DNA from 4 places in the Rossellomorea sp. NPDC077527 genome. Region 2 is predicted to be linked to each of the others. Evidence: riboswitches for the same ligand, from Rfam matches in the RefSeq annotation. Region 2 holds a riboswitch; each other region holds the start of a gene.
The links. Region 2 has a riboswitch for cyclic di-GMP ahead of ACIGG7_RS17110 (hypothetical protein). Riboswitches for the same ligand answer to the same signal wherever they lie in the genome.
Positions count from the first base shown of each region.

Region 1 (3,564 bases), 200 kb from region 2:
CCATCGTTATCCGTTTTTGCTTGTGGATCGCATCCTTGAGGTTGAGGAAGGCAAGAAGGCCATCGGGATTAAGAATGTGACGACGAATGAGGAGTTCTTCAATGGTCACTTCCCTGATTATCCTGTAATGCCCGGCGTGTTGATCGTAGAGGCGCTGGCTCAGGTTGGTGCGGTAGCGATGCTGAAGGTCGAAGGGAACCGTGGTCGTCTGGCATTCTTCACAGGTATCGACAAATGCCGTTTCAAGCGTCAGGTTAAGCCTGGTGATCAGCTGCGTCTGGAAGTGGAGATGATCCGCTTTAAAGGACCGATTGGAAAAGGGAAAGGTGTAGCTACCGTAGACGGTGAAGTAGCTTGCGAATTAGAAATGATGTTTGCCCTTGGAGATAAGCAGGAATAGTTTTTTATATGAAACCGGATTTAGTGTGATATCCACACTGGATCCGGTTTTTTGTATGCTCTTTAATCGAACAGTCCCTGTTTTTAACATCCCAAATAATTTCCCCACTGTGCAAGTATATTCATTTTCAGGGAAAGCTAACAAAAGGCCAACGTAACGGTCTTACATCAAAGAACTGACAGAAAGGAGTCATATATCATGAGCAAAAGGTTATTATCGATCCTTGGTGGGTCAGCACTTGCTGCTTTCCTGCTTGTAGGGTGTAACGTCAAACAAGAGCCACCACCGGAAGACGAGGCGCCAGTCGAAGAGAATGAAAACATGGATGAAAATGGCGATATGAACGACAACGGGGATATGAATGATGAGCACTACCCTGAGTCAGAGGATAAAAACGTCCAAGGCGATAAGGATGCAGCGAAGGATAAGAACACGCCTGAAGAAGACGTTATAGAAGATGATATTGATATGAAGGATAAGGATAATAAGGACGAGTAATAGGAAAAAGCAGAGGCGACATTGTGTTGTCTCTGCTTTTTTTCCTGTTATTTGCAGAGCTTTACGTATTACTGTAAAATATAATAGTATAATATATTTTGGATGCATTACCATATTTTTCACTGTTTCACTATCTACATATCATGAAATGGTTGTGTTATAGTAAAAATAATATTGTGTATAGGATACTGATTAGGGGGTACTTTACTTACATGCTTAAAAACTTATCATCGGGTACAAAAATAAGTATTACCCGTTCAATTAAAACCTCATTTGAACAATACATGGCTTCAATTCAGTGGCAGGAAAATAAATTTGATATCCAGGACTTCATCTCTGCTTGGCGCACATACATAAATGAACATGCTTCCTGGTACAAGAACCTCAGTAATGAGACTAAAAATGATGAAGAATTTCATCAAGAATTAGCACTGAAGATCAATGAAACCATGGAGAAAATCCTATCGGAAGAACCAACGTCTCAACAAATTGAAACGCTTGAAAACTTACAGAAGCAATCTGGTACGGACTATGATTATTCTTGTAAGCTGGAAGCGAAATATTTGATTGAATTATTAGAAGAAGATAAATAACGAATTACTTAATAAACCTCGTTTCCTTTATGGGAGAGGTTTTTTTCGTTTGAAGAATCGATCAGGTCGAATAAATAATAGAAAATATTGTAATTTCATAGAGGGTTTCTCTTACTTAATATAGAATATACTTATGTACGGTCGTTCTTTAATGAGAACGATTTTGGTTGTTATATAAAATACCATAAGACATGTCTATTAGATTGTTTCAATCATAAATATAAAAGTAAGAGGTGATCATGTGTATAAAAAAATCTGTAATCGCTGTACAAGACCATCCTATAGCAGTGCAGAAACAGGTGAATGGCTATGTCCTGCCTGTAAGATGGATTTATCCGATCTACCGTTTTACCACCCTACTCATTATCAAAACATCAATGAAAAAGTTGTGCCTCTCAAGAAAAAGCTAGAAAAGTATAAGAATATTTCTATATAGTTTTTTCGACATAGTTCCCTGCAACTACTCTAATGAATGAACTTTGTGTATAGTGATTGTCGGAAAATAGTTTAAAATGTAAGAAATTAGTGTAAAGTAAATTAACAGAATAGACAAAAAACAACACGATGTCAAAGTGTTTATTAGTATAATGAGAGTAGTTCGAATGGAAGAGTCAGACAAAGGCAAACTCATTGAAAAATGGGGACGCAAAGTCACAGATCTAAAGTTGAAAAATAGGCATGGCTTCATGATGAACGAAATGAATGGATGAGGGGAATGTGTTTATTTGAAGACTATGATGGCTGGACTGCCTGAAATACGTAAAGGTATTTTGGGAGGGGAAAATGATGACAAATCGTGAACTGGATCTAGAATGGATGGAACTAATTAAACAAGCACTTGACGCCGGGATTTCAAAAGAAAAAATCAGGGAATTTCTTCACAGCCAGTCCCCGGGAAAGAATACCGAGTACAAAGTGATTTAATATAAATAAAGTCTTGCGAACCTTCTCGCAAGACTTTATTTATTTTCTAATTTCCACTTATTAAATTCAATGAATTCCCGAAATTGCTCTTTGGAAATCCCTGAATCCATAGCTTCTTCAGCAATCTTTAGCCACTCATGATCAATATTTTGATCTTCCGGCTGATCATACAGAAGTGCATCTATTGGAATTCTTAAAGCAGCCGACACTTTCTCCAGAAACTGAATGGAAGGGTTTTGTTGAAGGTTACGCTCTATAGAACTCAAATATGACTTAGCGACACCTGCTTTTTCAGAGAGCTCGGTCATCGACATTCTCTTTTCTAATCTGTATCTCTTAACTCTTTCTCCAATCACTGGGGACACCTACCTTGGACTTCCTGAGAGAAGTCACAATATTAATTCCAATTATATCATAAAATTCTTTGTGGACATTACCTAATCTCGTACTATTAAACGCTAGGCTTTGCCGTAGCAGGAATCCTCGGCTTCGACACCATCTTCTCGCGGAACTGACGAATCAATTCTTCACCGGTATACCCTTTCTGAACTAAGTCATCAAGTAATATTTCTGCATATTCATTCCGCTGTTTCTTTAACTTTCCTTCAAACATGATGCTAATATGATCATCCATCTCCTTGATGCAGCGGATGGACATCATGAAAGCTGCCGGATCATTGGCTTTATGAGAAATCACGACCTGAATCTCCAAATCTTCCTTACTTTGCTGGGCACCTTGAAAGAACTCGATGTATTCATTCGATAAATACGTTTCGACAAGCCACGTTTTCTGTCCGTCCTCTTTATTGATAATCAGACCGTCCACAAGCTCAAAGTCACGTAGTTCATCATTTTCCACCACTTGCAGTGAAATCACTTTAAAGGTTTTCATGAACGAACATCTCCTATTTAAAGGTTTTACCAAATTATATCATAGGGCGAAATGTTTCCCTAATACATTTCCCTATGAAAAAAAGGGTGAAACTTGTAATTTTATGTATTTATCCCTGTTTTTGATCAAAAATCATGAAATCTCCCTAGGGGAATTTTCGAAATTCAAGCCCTTTTTGCTTCGAATTTCGGAAATTCACTATTTTACAAGATTTGCCTTCTGGTTGTAAGATGAAAACACCTTAACAGAAAGGAGGA
Region 1 is NZ_JBITVL010000005.1:203,890-207,453, reverse strand. Features, by position in the region: gene fabZ (3-hydroxyacyl-ACP dehydratase FabZ) at 1-400, shown strand, start outside; gene ACIGG7_RS17905 (hypothetical protein) at 599-898, shown strand; gene ACIGG7_RS17900 (hypothetical protein) at 1,111-1,491, shown strand; cyclic di-GMP riboswitch class I at 2,102-2,245, shown strand; gene ACIGG7_RS17895 (anti-repressor SinI family protein) at 2,275-2,415, shown strand; gene ACIGG7_RS17890 (helix-turn-helix domain-containing protein) at 2,451-2,771, opposite strand; gene ACIGG7_RS17885 (YwpF-like family protein) at 2,867-3,307, opposite strand.
Region 1: another riboswitch for cyclic di-GMP. It lies ahead of ACIGG7_RS17895 (anti-repressor SinI family protein); the one in region 2 lies ahead of ACIGG7_RS17110 (hypothetical protein).

Region 2 (3,564 bases):
TCATGAGCTGATGGGACAAGAGGAAGACCTAGGCTCAGTTGAACCTCGATTGAAAGAAGATATTTTCAGAAGTAGACTTCAACAAATCAATGGCCGGCAATATATTTCGGAACACTTCTGCAGGTTCACTTCCAGAAATGCGGCCAATCATCTGTTAAGGTTTGGTGATTATGCAGCCATGTACCTGTTATCCTGGAGTCCCTCATTATGGGAGCACGCCCATGAAGAAGGCCTGTTCAAAACCTTTCAAGAAGCATTGGATCAGGATGAAATCTATTTTGCATTCAAGAATGAAGATTCCAATGAGCATAAAAAAGAAAGAAAACAACTTCAGGACCGGTACCAAAAGCAGATGAAAGACCTGGCTAATGTAATGGAAGCAATATACTCTGTTAGAAGATTATTAGCGAACACACCGACCTATATGATATTTGATGATCACGATATTACTGATGATTGGAACCTGACACAGGAGTGGAAGGCAGGGGTTTGGAATGCACCATTAGGGAGACATGTCATCAGTAATGGTTTGTCATCCTATTGGCTTTTCCAAGGATGGGGTAATGAACCTGATACCTATACCCATTTCGGCCAAATCATGCAAACCTATTTTGACTCTCTTCACCTTGGGGCACTCCCTCACAAGAATTGGGTCCATTCCCTATGGAACTATGATTCTTGGCAATTCACCGCCCCCACTGCACCACAAGCCGTTTTTCTTGATACTAGAACACAGCGGGATTATGCCAATAAACCAAAACCGGTAAAGGTTGGGGTGCGCATAGATGAGGGGCAACTTGGACCAAATCTACTTAATTCAGAAGGGTGGAACACGATAGGGGCCAAGCTGAAAGAATCCGGGTGGAATTCAGGTGACCCCCTGATCCTTGTATCTCCCTCCCCCCTTTATGGAATTGGTTTAATAGAGAACTTTCTGCAGACCTACATGCTTCCTTTAAGTACACTTGGGTTTCCTGTGCAAAGCAACTTTGATCTAGAAGCTTGGAAGTACAACGGAATGGGCTTCAACGCATTCCTTCAACATGTATCTCTTTGGAATCCAAGCGACTGCATGATTTTATCCGGTGATGTTCATTCAGCTTCATCGGTTCAATCTGATATTTCCTTTCCAGATGGACGCAGCTTGAAAATCCATCAGTTTACAAGCAGTCCGATAAAGAATATGAGTTACTCGGGATTTTCCGGAGCCCTTATAAAATTCATGGTGAGCCTGAATGCCAGAGATAGGATCAATCGCACACTCTACCGCTACTGTAATCAAGAGTTTGACCTTGTGCAAGCAGAACATGAAAACAGCGTATCCCCCGATTATATATGGAAGGAAAGCATTCGTTATCAGCCTATAAAGGGTTCTGCCCTCATTGAAACAGAGAATAATATTGGCTTATTGACTTATTCAGATGGACGTCCAGCATCCAAGGTCATCATGCCATAGCATCGGGATTCACATCAGATAAAGCTTTCTAATAAGCTGACAATCTCATAAAAGCAGATTGTCAGCTTTTTTAATACTTAATCCAGAACAGACCTTTTCTACCTATTCCCCTTACTAAAACAGATCATTTAATTTCATCTCATGATAAGATATTTTGTTTTGCAACTTCTTTTTGATCCGGCAGTCTAAACAATCTTGCAGTAAGACACGGTTGTAATGAATTCTCAAAGAATGCCATTTTCGTTTCATTTTTGATAGAATTCCAAATATCTTCATCATTCTCTCCTCCACGTTCATAAGTCGCCGGAGTCCATTTCGAAAACTGGCAAGCATCGTCCATTAGACATTAGCCCCTATAGTTTTGCGTCACCATTTTTCAATGGGTTTGCCCTTATCGTTCGAATTATGAAAGATTCTTTTCATAACACATGCAACTAAACACAGTCTTTTTACACATGCCATTTATACTACATTTTGAAGTCTACCATACTTTCGAACACCACGTTCCATATATTCCTAAAAGAATAATACATTTATCCCCTTTCACTTCACGTTAGACTTGGTCCATTCATTCAAGCACAAGAAGATTTCATCTTAGGCGGTTAGACTTTCTTATGGTTCACATCCTTCTCTTTAAAGGTTTTTTAGCCTACCTCATTATAAGGCGTCCTGCATTCAGATCCCTATGGAATGAATCCGCCTACTATCAGTTACTTATTCCTTCCGTCACCTAACTTGAGAAGGAATGTCTGAATCCTCCTCGTCATAGACTTATTGTAAAAGAAGGGAGTTGGTTTCAATGCTTGAATGGAGTGCTGCCATTGCAGCTGTTGCATTTACCATTCTTGTCGTTTATTTGATTTTGACGTTACGAAGGGTCATGAACACACTCGACGAGACGAAGAAGACACTTGCTGACACGAGGAGTGCCGTAAATGGCATTACAGAGGAAGCAGAAGAATTGATTCATACCGCCAACCAAATTTCTGTTGATGTCAAAGGGAAAATGAAAGCCGTTGATCCATTGGTCGAATCCGCACATGATGTTGGGGACATGATCCAAAGTGTGACAAGCTCTGTAAAAAGGGCCGCTTCGCAAAATCGCACACCGAAAACCATTCATACTCAGGAAAGCAAGCCGGTGCAAATTAAATTAAAATAATAAAAAGAGGCCTCGATGAAAAAGGCCTCTTTTCTTTTAGTCTATGCTTAAGCCAGTCCTGCCCTGCTGCCCGTGACCTCCCATAGCCAATAACCATGCATCAGACAAATGAAGCTATAGGAAACGGCTGCCGTAATGGACACAAGTAGTAAAGCTTTTGAAAATCGTTTATCTGGGTTGAGGTGATAAAGAAGGATGAGCAGGAAAACGGATAAAGCTCCTTTGAAGAGTAGAAACAGCCATGGATTAGTGTGATAGAGGGTATTCATAAGAGGATTGGATTCCGTTATATGTCCATAATGTAGTCCATACATTGTCAGGAATGCGTCTAAAAGGTTGAGGAGTAAGATATACAGCAGCAGATATCTCATTTAGTGAATTCTCCTATTCATTTTTATGGTGGATTTTGTCTAACAGAGCATTATATTCATAATAACATCTTTTATCGTTCTCAATAAAGAAATATCCATTCAAAATTAAAACAAACGTTTATTTAGCTTTATAAACAATAGTATTGTAAAGGATGGTGCTATTATTCAAACGTTTGTTTAAAAAATCCACATAAAAAAATCTCAACCCTACGAATAAGGTTGAGATGATGGATCAAAAGGCACGTTATCCCGTTATCCCATTAATGCTTCCTTTTCTTCTTCTCTTTCTTTCCCTTTTCATCCACCTTAATTATCACAGTGGTCAAAGGATCCATCGTCAAAGTGTCTTTCGTCATTGTAAACCCGGACTTCTTCGAAACAGGCTGTGTTCCCGCTTCATCGTTATCCACGATAACCTTTCCTTTCGAGAAGTCATATTCATCGATGGAAAGCTTTCTTGCTTTCTTGTCCGCATTCACAAATACATAGTACTCACCCGTTCCATCGGTAGAGACGTTCTTGTAAGCAAGCAGCAGATCTTTATCAGCCATTTCTGGAATATCCATTAGAGATAC
Region 2 is NZ_JBITVL010000005.1:3,550-7,113, forward strand. Features, by position in the region: gene ACIGG7_RS17105 (metallophosphoesterase family protein) at 1-1,456, shown strand, start outside; gene ACIGG7_RS17110 (hypothetical protein) at 1,596-1,796, opposite strand; cyclic di-GMP riboswitch class I at 1,771-1,856, opposite strand; gene ACIGG7_RS17115 (DUF948 domain-containing protein) at 2,256-2,618, shown strand; gene ACIGG7_RS17120 (DUF5658 family protein) at 2,666-2,989, opposite strand; gene ACIGG7_RS17125 (pullulanase) at 3,250-3,564, opposite strand, start outside.

Region 3 (3,564 bases), on a different contig from region 2:
AGGGCCCTTTTTTCGCAATCAAAACAAATATGGATACGCAAGGAGTAAAAGATAACCCCTACGCGACAGAAAAAGCGAGTCCTGAACAAGAGGAAAAATTACAGCAATTTTTTGAAGATGAAGAGTTATAGAGGTAAGAATCAACTACATAAAGAAACGCCCATCTAAAAGATGATGGGCGTTTCTTTTGAATTTATTTCATTGAACGGAACTGTTCACCAAGTAATTCTTTAGACACTTTTGGCGCAAGCCACAGCATTGGGAGCAGAAGGATAGAGACGGGAACAGCCGTGACCACGATAAAGTTTTGGAGTGCACTGACACTACCATCACCTATATAAAGCAGGATCGCCGCGATGGATCCCATCAGGATTGCCCAGAATACGCGCAAGGACACTTTGGGATCTCCTTCACCCGAAACCGCCATGGCAATCGTATAAGACATGGAATCCCCTGTCGTGACAACGAAAAGAATCGTCAATAATAAAAATAACGGTGAAATAATCCATGAGAGTGGAAGCTGATTGGTGATCGCAATCATGGCGGCAGGCATTCCGCCACTCGTTAATTCCTGTGAAACACTTCCTGGATTCTGCAGTTCATAAAATATCCCTGAACCCCCCACAACGGTAAACCAGAATGTGGTGACAATGGGAGCGATAATCGCAATAGCCAGTATGATTTGACGGATTGTCCTGCCACGGGATATGCGGCTGACGAGAATGGCCATCATCGGTCCATACCCTATGAACCATCCCCAGAAAAACACGGTCCAACTTCCCAGCCAGTTCTTATCTGAACGGAATGTGCTGAGCTGAACAAAGTGATCTGCATAAAATCCGAAAGAAGACACAAAGGAATCAATGATGAATCCTCCAGGACCGAAGAATAAAACAAATAGAATCAATCCAAAGGCCAATCGTACATTCACATTACTCAGGATTTGAATCCCCTTATGAAGGCCGGTGGCAGCAGATACGGTCGATACGATCACTAAACAAATGATAATCGCAAGCTGAGTCGAGAACCGGTCTGGTATACCGAATAAAGCGGATAGTCCGTAACTTGCCTGTAAACCAAGGAAGCCAATCGGCCCGATTGTACCTGCAGCCACGGCAATGATGGCAAATGCATCGATAAGGGTTCCGAGGACACTCTTTTTAAGTTTTTCCCCGAAGATCGGATACAGAAGGGTCCGGGGTTTCATCGGCATCCCTCTGTGGTAGTGCCCGTACATCATAACGACGGCACTCAAAGTCCCTAAGATGGCCCATGCGAGAAAGCCCCAGTGCATATAGCTTTGCGCCAGGGCCGGCATGATGGCTCCCGGGGTCAAGGCATTGATTCCTTCATGCATGGGTGGGACGGTCATAAAGTGATACATAGGCTCAGCTGCCGCCCAGAACACCCCTCCGCCTGCAAGTAAAGTGGCCATGATGATCGATAACCACTTAAACGTTCCTATTTCCGGTTTTTCCATATAACCTAATCGGACACCTCCGTATTTTGAGAACGCCAGATAAAGTGCTACAAGGAAATGTACCAGCATTAGTACTTGCCAGAAAGCCCCAAAGTACTTTGAAGACCAGGCGAAACCTTTATTAACAAATGCAGTGACGCTGTCCAAACTGATGAAAGCGGCGATGACGAAAAGAATGAGCAATCCACCACTGATAGCAAAGACAGGCCAATCAATTTTTGATGTGTGATGCGTTTTAGACATATATTAAATACTCCTTTATTTTTTCTTTGAAAAACACAAGTTCCAACTATCTCACAGGTGAAAAAGAGTTGTAAAGGATATAGAAAGAATTCAAAAAAGGCAATTTCTGTCACGTGATAATTTTGAAAATTACATCTTTTCACCGGTGAAAAAAGGACTATACTAAAGAGGAAGGATAAAACAAAAACTGAAAAAGGCAAACTTGTTGAAAAGCAAGGACGCAAAGCTATGGGCCTAATCGATTCGAATGGTCGCCAAGCTGCCAGGCTCCTCAAAAGAGCCAAGGCTCAGGAAGAGGAGAATGAAAGATGAGTAGATGTTTGAAATGGGTTTGTATTTGTTTGATCATGATGAGTATGATTTCTTACCCATCAACTGAAAAGGCAGCTGGTGTAGACATGAGAGGGAAAAGTACGTGGCTTTGGAATACAGTGGAAATCGTCACACAGAGAGAAGAAATCATCGACTTTTTTAGATCTCATCATGTAGATGAAGTATACTTGCAAGTGAATCCGGCAGTTGAAAAGGAATACTATCACCAATTTATCGAAATGGCGAGTGCTGAAAATATACACGTATATGCATTGGACGGAGCACCGAAATGGGCAACCTTAAAAGGACAAACTTCCCTTAATGCCTTTTTTGATTGGCTCTATGCGTACCAGCTTGAAGCAAGTGAGGCTCAACGATTTACAGGGGTTCATTTGGATGTAGAGCCTTACCTTTTACCCGGGTGGACAACCGCTTACGGGAAGACGGTGTTGAATTATCAAAAGATGGTAAAGGTAGCGGTAAATCGTTCTCATTCGCTTCAACTCCCATTAGGGATGGACATTCCATTTTGGTTTGATGGGAAAACATACAATAATGAATTTGGAAAAGGGAATCTTGCTCAGTGGGTCATTGGGCAGACAGAAGAAGTTGGTATCATGGCATATCGGGATCTGGCCATTGGAGAGAACGGGATCATAGAACTTGTCAGAAATGAAATGGATTTCGCCCAGTCTGCAGGAAAAAAAGTGAAGGTTGGAGTGGAGACAGCTCCATCTGCTGAGGGGAATTTCCTGACCTTTCACGAAGAAGGGGCGGCTACCATGCTTGATGAGCTTGCGCTGGTTGATGCGGAGTATGAAACCCATTCTTCCTACAAAGGAATCGCCGTCCATCATTACGGGAGCTGGAAGGATTTATCGGAATAAGAGAGGAGGATTGAATGATGTCGAAAGTAGCATTGGTTGCAGGGGGAACCGGCCTGGTCGGTTCCCATCTGACGGATATCCTGCTAAAGAGTCCGGAGTATACAAAAGTGATTTCCTTTGTTCGAAGGGCTAGCGGTTTGAAGCATGAAAAGCTGGATGAACGAATCATTTCGTTTGATGGGATGAAGCTTTTGCCTCATGAAGAAGTGGATGATGTGTTCTGTTGCCTCGGTACTACGATTAAAAAAGCGAAGACGAAAGAAGCATTTAAGAAAGTGGACTATGAATATCCCATTCAACTCGGTAAGCTTGGAAAAGAACATGGAGCAAAACAATACCTCGTCATATCTTCCATTGGTGCAAGCACGGGTTCTTCATTCTTTTATAGTCAGGTGAAAGGGAAATTGGAAGAAGGCTTAAGGGAACTTCATTATCCCTCCCTTCACATTTTCAGACCCTCCCTTTTATTGGGGGAGAGACAGGAATTCCGTCTTGGAGAAAAAGCGGGTGAACTTTTCTCCAGGGCCGTCCGTCCGGTCATGGTTGGCAGGTTGAAGCGGTACAGAAGTATTTCAGGCAAGCAGGTTGCGTATGGGATGTACCGCGCAGCCATAAGCTCAACCAGTGAGAAAGTAACCATCC
Region 3 is NZ_JBITVL010000001.1:191,605-195,168, forward strand. Features, by position in the region: gene ACIGG7_RS00885 (hypothetical protein) at 1-131, shown strand, start outside; gene ACIGG7_RS00890 (BCCT family transporter) at 194-1,723, opposite strand; cyclic di-GMP riboswitch class I at 1,909-1,990, shown strand; gene ACIGG7_RS00895 (amidase) at 2,032-2,922, shown strand; gene ACIGG7_RS00900 (oxidoreductase) at 2,937-3,564, shown strand, end outside.
Region 3: another riboswitch for cyclic di-GMP. It lies ahead of ACIGG7_RS00895 (amidase); the one in region 2 lies ahead of ACIGG7_RS17110 (hypothetical protein).

Region 4 (3,564 bases), 120 kb from region 2:
ATATGACTTCTTTAGAAATGGGTTGTGAACAATTATTCATTAACAAGCTGGAAGAGGTATACTCAGCAGTGGAATTCTTACTATACAGTAGGGAGTTTTTTATTTGCCTTCCGGAAAGATGAGAGGTTTTAAAATGGGCCAAGGTACCTGTCCCCATGGCTCCTCCCCCTTAACAACATACAAGAACACATGTATAATCTTTATTGGAAATTACTGTACATGAAGCGTTGTATGCTAAGGGGGAATCACATATGGAAATTAAGCCTCGAGTCATTGTTGGCATCGTCCTTTTAATTGTTTTGATAATGATGATAAAGCCGATTGTTGGCTTATTTTCATATCCGTTAACTGACAAATTACAAGAAATCAAAACAAATGCAGAAGTAGAGACATACTTAGAAGAAAAGTACCAAATCGAGTTTGATGTGACGGTAAAGGTGAGAAGCATGGTAGGCAGAGATGTCACTGCATCACCTAAAGGGGAACCGGAACTCGCTTTTCACGTCCAGGGTCCTCCTTATAGAGATGACTTTCTTGATGTATATTATAAAGAACAAATTGAAAGAGCCGTAAATGATGACCCCACTCTGAAGAACGACAGCTCGTTGAAGCTAAAAATCTACTTTAACCAAAATGGTCAATTTAATCTTGAAAATGGTTTGCCAGGACTGTCAAAAATCCCAGGAAGCCCCACGTTAGTCGTATCATCCAAACAACAGTATGATGAAAAAAAGAGTAGAGAAGAAGCCTTAAAAACATTACAAAACGTCATCCACTTCGTCCAAAGTGAAAAAATGGACCTGAAACAAATAAAAGCTACCATTCTCCTTTATACTTCAGAAAAAGAATATCAATATAAATATGTAATTCCTGAATCAGTTTTTGAATCAATTAACAGTGTAGAAGCTTTGAGGGAATATGAGAGTTAGAGCCAAGGGGACAGGTCCCTTGGCTCTCTTTCCAAAATAACTCTTGGATTCAATGACTGTGGAATAAAGTCAAGAATGTACTACTGATGAGATAATTAGAAAAGTATTAAATGTAAAGCTTGTTTGAAAAACTCCTTACTGGTCCAGTGAGGAGTTTTTGGTTTAAAAAAGAACATTACTTTTAAACAACGGTATAAATATAATCATTACTATTGAAATAGATAGAAACAGAGATATGGTATGAAGAGAGATATTATCCGTGTACCAAGGTACCTGACCCCATGGCTCGCTCCTCAGAAAAAGCCAGTGTACCTGTCCCCTTGGCACCGCCCCACTCCCAAAAAACCCCTACTAATCCAACCAAAGCAATGGTATGATAGACCTAAATATGAAATTATTGGCAAACTTGTTGAAAGGCGAGGACGCAAAGCAAAGGGCCTAAAGCGTGTGCTATGGTCGCCTGGCTGCATGGTTTGTGTCTCTGTTTTTTTGCAGAGGCTTTTTATTTTGCAGATATTGGTCTGAATAAAAGGTGGACCATTCAATAATTTAGTCAGGGAAACTTTCAAATAAAAAGGAGAGATTCATATGAATGTCCTGAATATGGAGTCTTACACGAGGAAATGTGAGGAGATCAAATCGCAATTGCTGGAACTCAAAGAATTAGATCAAACTCTATCGAATACGGATTTTGAACAAGACATCATGGAAGTGATGAAGAATTTCAACGAGGATCAATTCCAGGTTGTGGTGGTAGGGGAATTTTCACGAGGGAAGTCCACGTTCATTAATGCTATGTTGGGAAAGAAGATTCTACCTTCTTCTGCTCTACCAACGACCACGATCATCAATAAAATTACTTATAATGACATCCCATCCTATCAACTGATTTATAGGGATGAAACTAACTCCCCAAAACTCATTTCAGAAGAAGAATTCAAACAAATCACTGCTCCGACAAAACCGCTGGCAGGAAATGTGGAAGCAGAAGAAAAGTACCAGAAACAATTGGAGGATATACAAAAAATCAAGTTTGCTGAAGTGGAATACCCCCTGCCTGTTCTGCAGAATAACGTGAAAATCATTGATACCCCCGGAACGAATGATGTGGATGAAGTAAGGGTGAAAATCACCCAGAATTTCATGCCGCAGTCGGACGCCGCCATTTTTGTTTTGTCCGCTAAGAAAATCTTGGCTGAATCTGAAATGAACTTTCTTAAATTCATATTAAAAGAAGATATCCAGCGTGTGTTCTTTGTCATCAATCACGCTGATGTTTTGCGTACGGATGAGAAACGTAAGAAGGTATTTGATCATGCCAAAGAAGCGCTAGCAGAGCAGTTCCCCGATACAAAAATTTATATGATTTCCTCTAAAAATGCCCTCAATGCACGACGCGTTCAGCAGGGTGAGGAAGTGAAGGGAAAGGTTCCTCCATTTGAACAGACTGGATTTGCTGAATTTGAGGAGGCGCTGGGAAGCTTTTTAATGGATGAACGGGCTGAAGCGAAGATAGAAAAACCGATCACGTCTGGAATCCGCTTGGCAAATGAAATGAAGCGGAGCATTCATATTGAGCGGCAAACTCTTTATAAAACAGCAACAGAGCTCGAGGAGGATATTTCAAAAATGAAGCCGGAGCTTTCTCGTTTCCGCCAAAGTATCGATGAAATCAGGCAGTCCTATGAAACGATGATTTTAAAGGGTAGACAGGATATCTCCCGGATCCTTCAGTTGGGTCTTGAAAATATCGCTTCCTCTGCTGTCCGCACAATCCAAGCGTATGATGGGGATTTAAACGGGGATGCCATTCAATCAAGAATGGAGTCGGTAGTAGCGCCGTTACAGTCATCCCTTCAATCAAGCGTACGTGAAAGACAGCGTGAAATTCTGCAAAATGCCCTTACTCAAGCGCAAAAGAGATATGTAAGGGAATGGGGCAAGATGGAAGAAACATTGTCAACGGTCCTTGTAACGAAACAAGAACAGTCCACTACTCTGGTAAATCACCAAGTGACATACGACACGGCGTTTGTTTCTGAGGGAGATGATTCAGTGAAAACAGGAATTGCTGCTCTAGGGGCAGGTATTGTTGGACTCAATGTCATTGGATCCATTGGTTTAGCAGGACTCTTCTTTGCTCCAATCCTGATCCCGATCGCCTTCCTCGGTATAGGAGGATTATTAAACTCCTTGTTCGGAAGCGGAAACCGTCAACGAATCATCGCTAAAGTAAGGGCGCAGGTGGAAGATCGTTACCGTGGTCAAATCCCTGTCATGATGATGGAGTTTGAGCGTCAGTGGGATGAAAATGCACGTGTTTCAGCAGAGCACTTCTTTACACAATCCAATAAGAAACTGAAAGGGATTGAAGACCAGCTTACATCTATATTGGAAAGTAAGCAGCAGGAAGAATTAAAAGCAACTGAACGGGAAGCGCAGCTTGAGCAAACAGAATGCAGAATCGACAAGGTTGTTGAACGTCTTGAAAGGATGAAACATGTAAGGGAGGTTGAACTAGTATGAGTTTTGAACAAAAGAAAGAGAACATGTTGAACGAGCTTCAATCTGTGAAAAATATGGTTTCGTCCCTTGATTTTAAAGAAATTCACAAACAAATCAATGATCTTATCAA
Region 4 is NZ_JBITVL010000005.1:124,547-128,110, reverse strand. Features, by position in the region: gene ACIGG7_RS17525 (hypothetical protein) at 252-929, shown strand; cyclic di-GMP riboswitch class I at 1,319-1,401, shown strand; gene ACIGG7_RS17520 (dynamin family protein) at 1,518-3,455, shown strand; gene ACIGG7_RS17515 (dynamin family protein) at 3,452-3,564, shown strand, end outside.
Region 4: another riboswitch for cyclic di-GMP. It lies ahead of ACIGG7_RS17520 (dynamin family protein); the one in region 2 lies ahead of ACIGG7_RS17110 (hypothetical protein).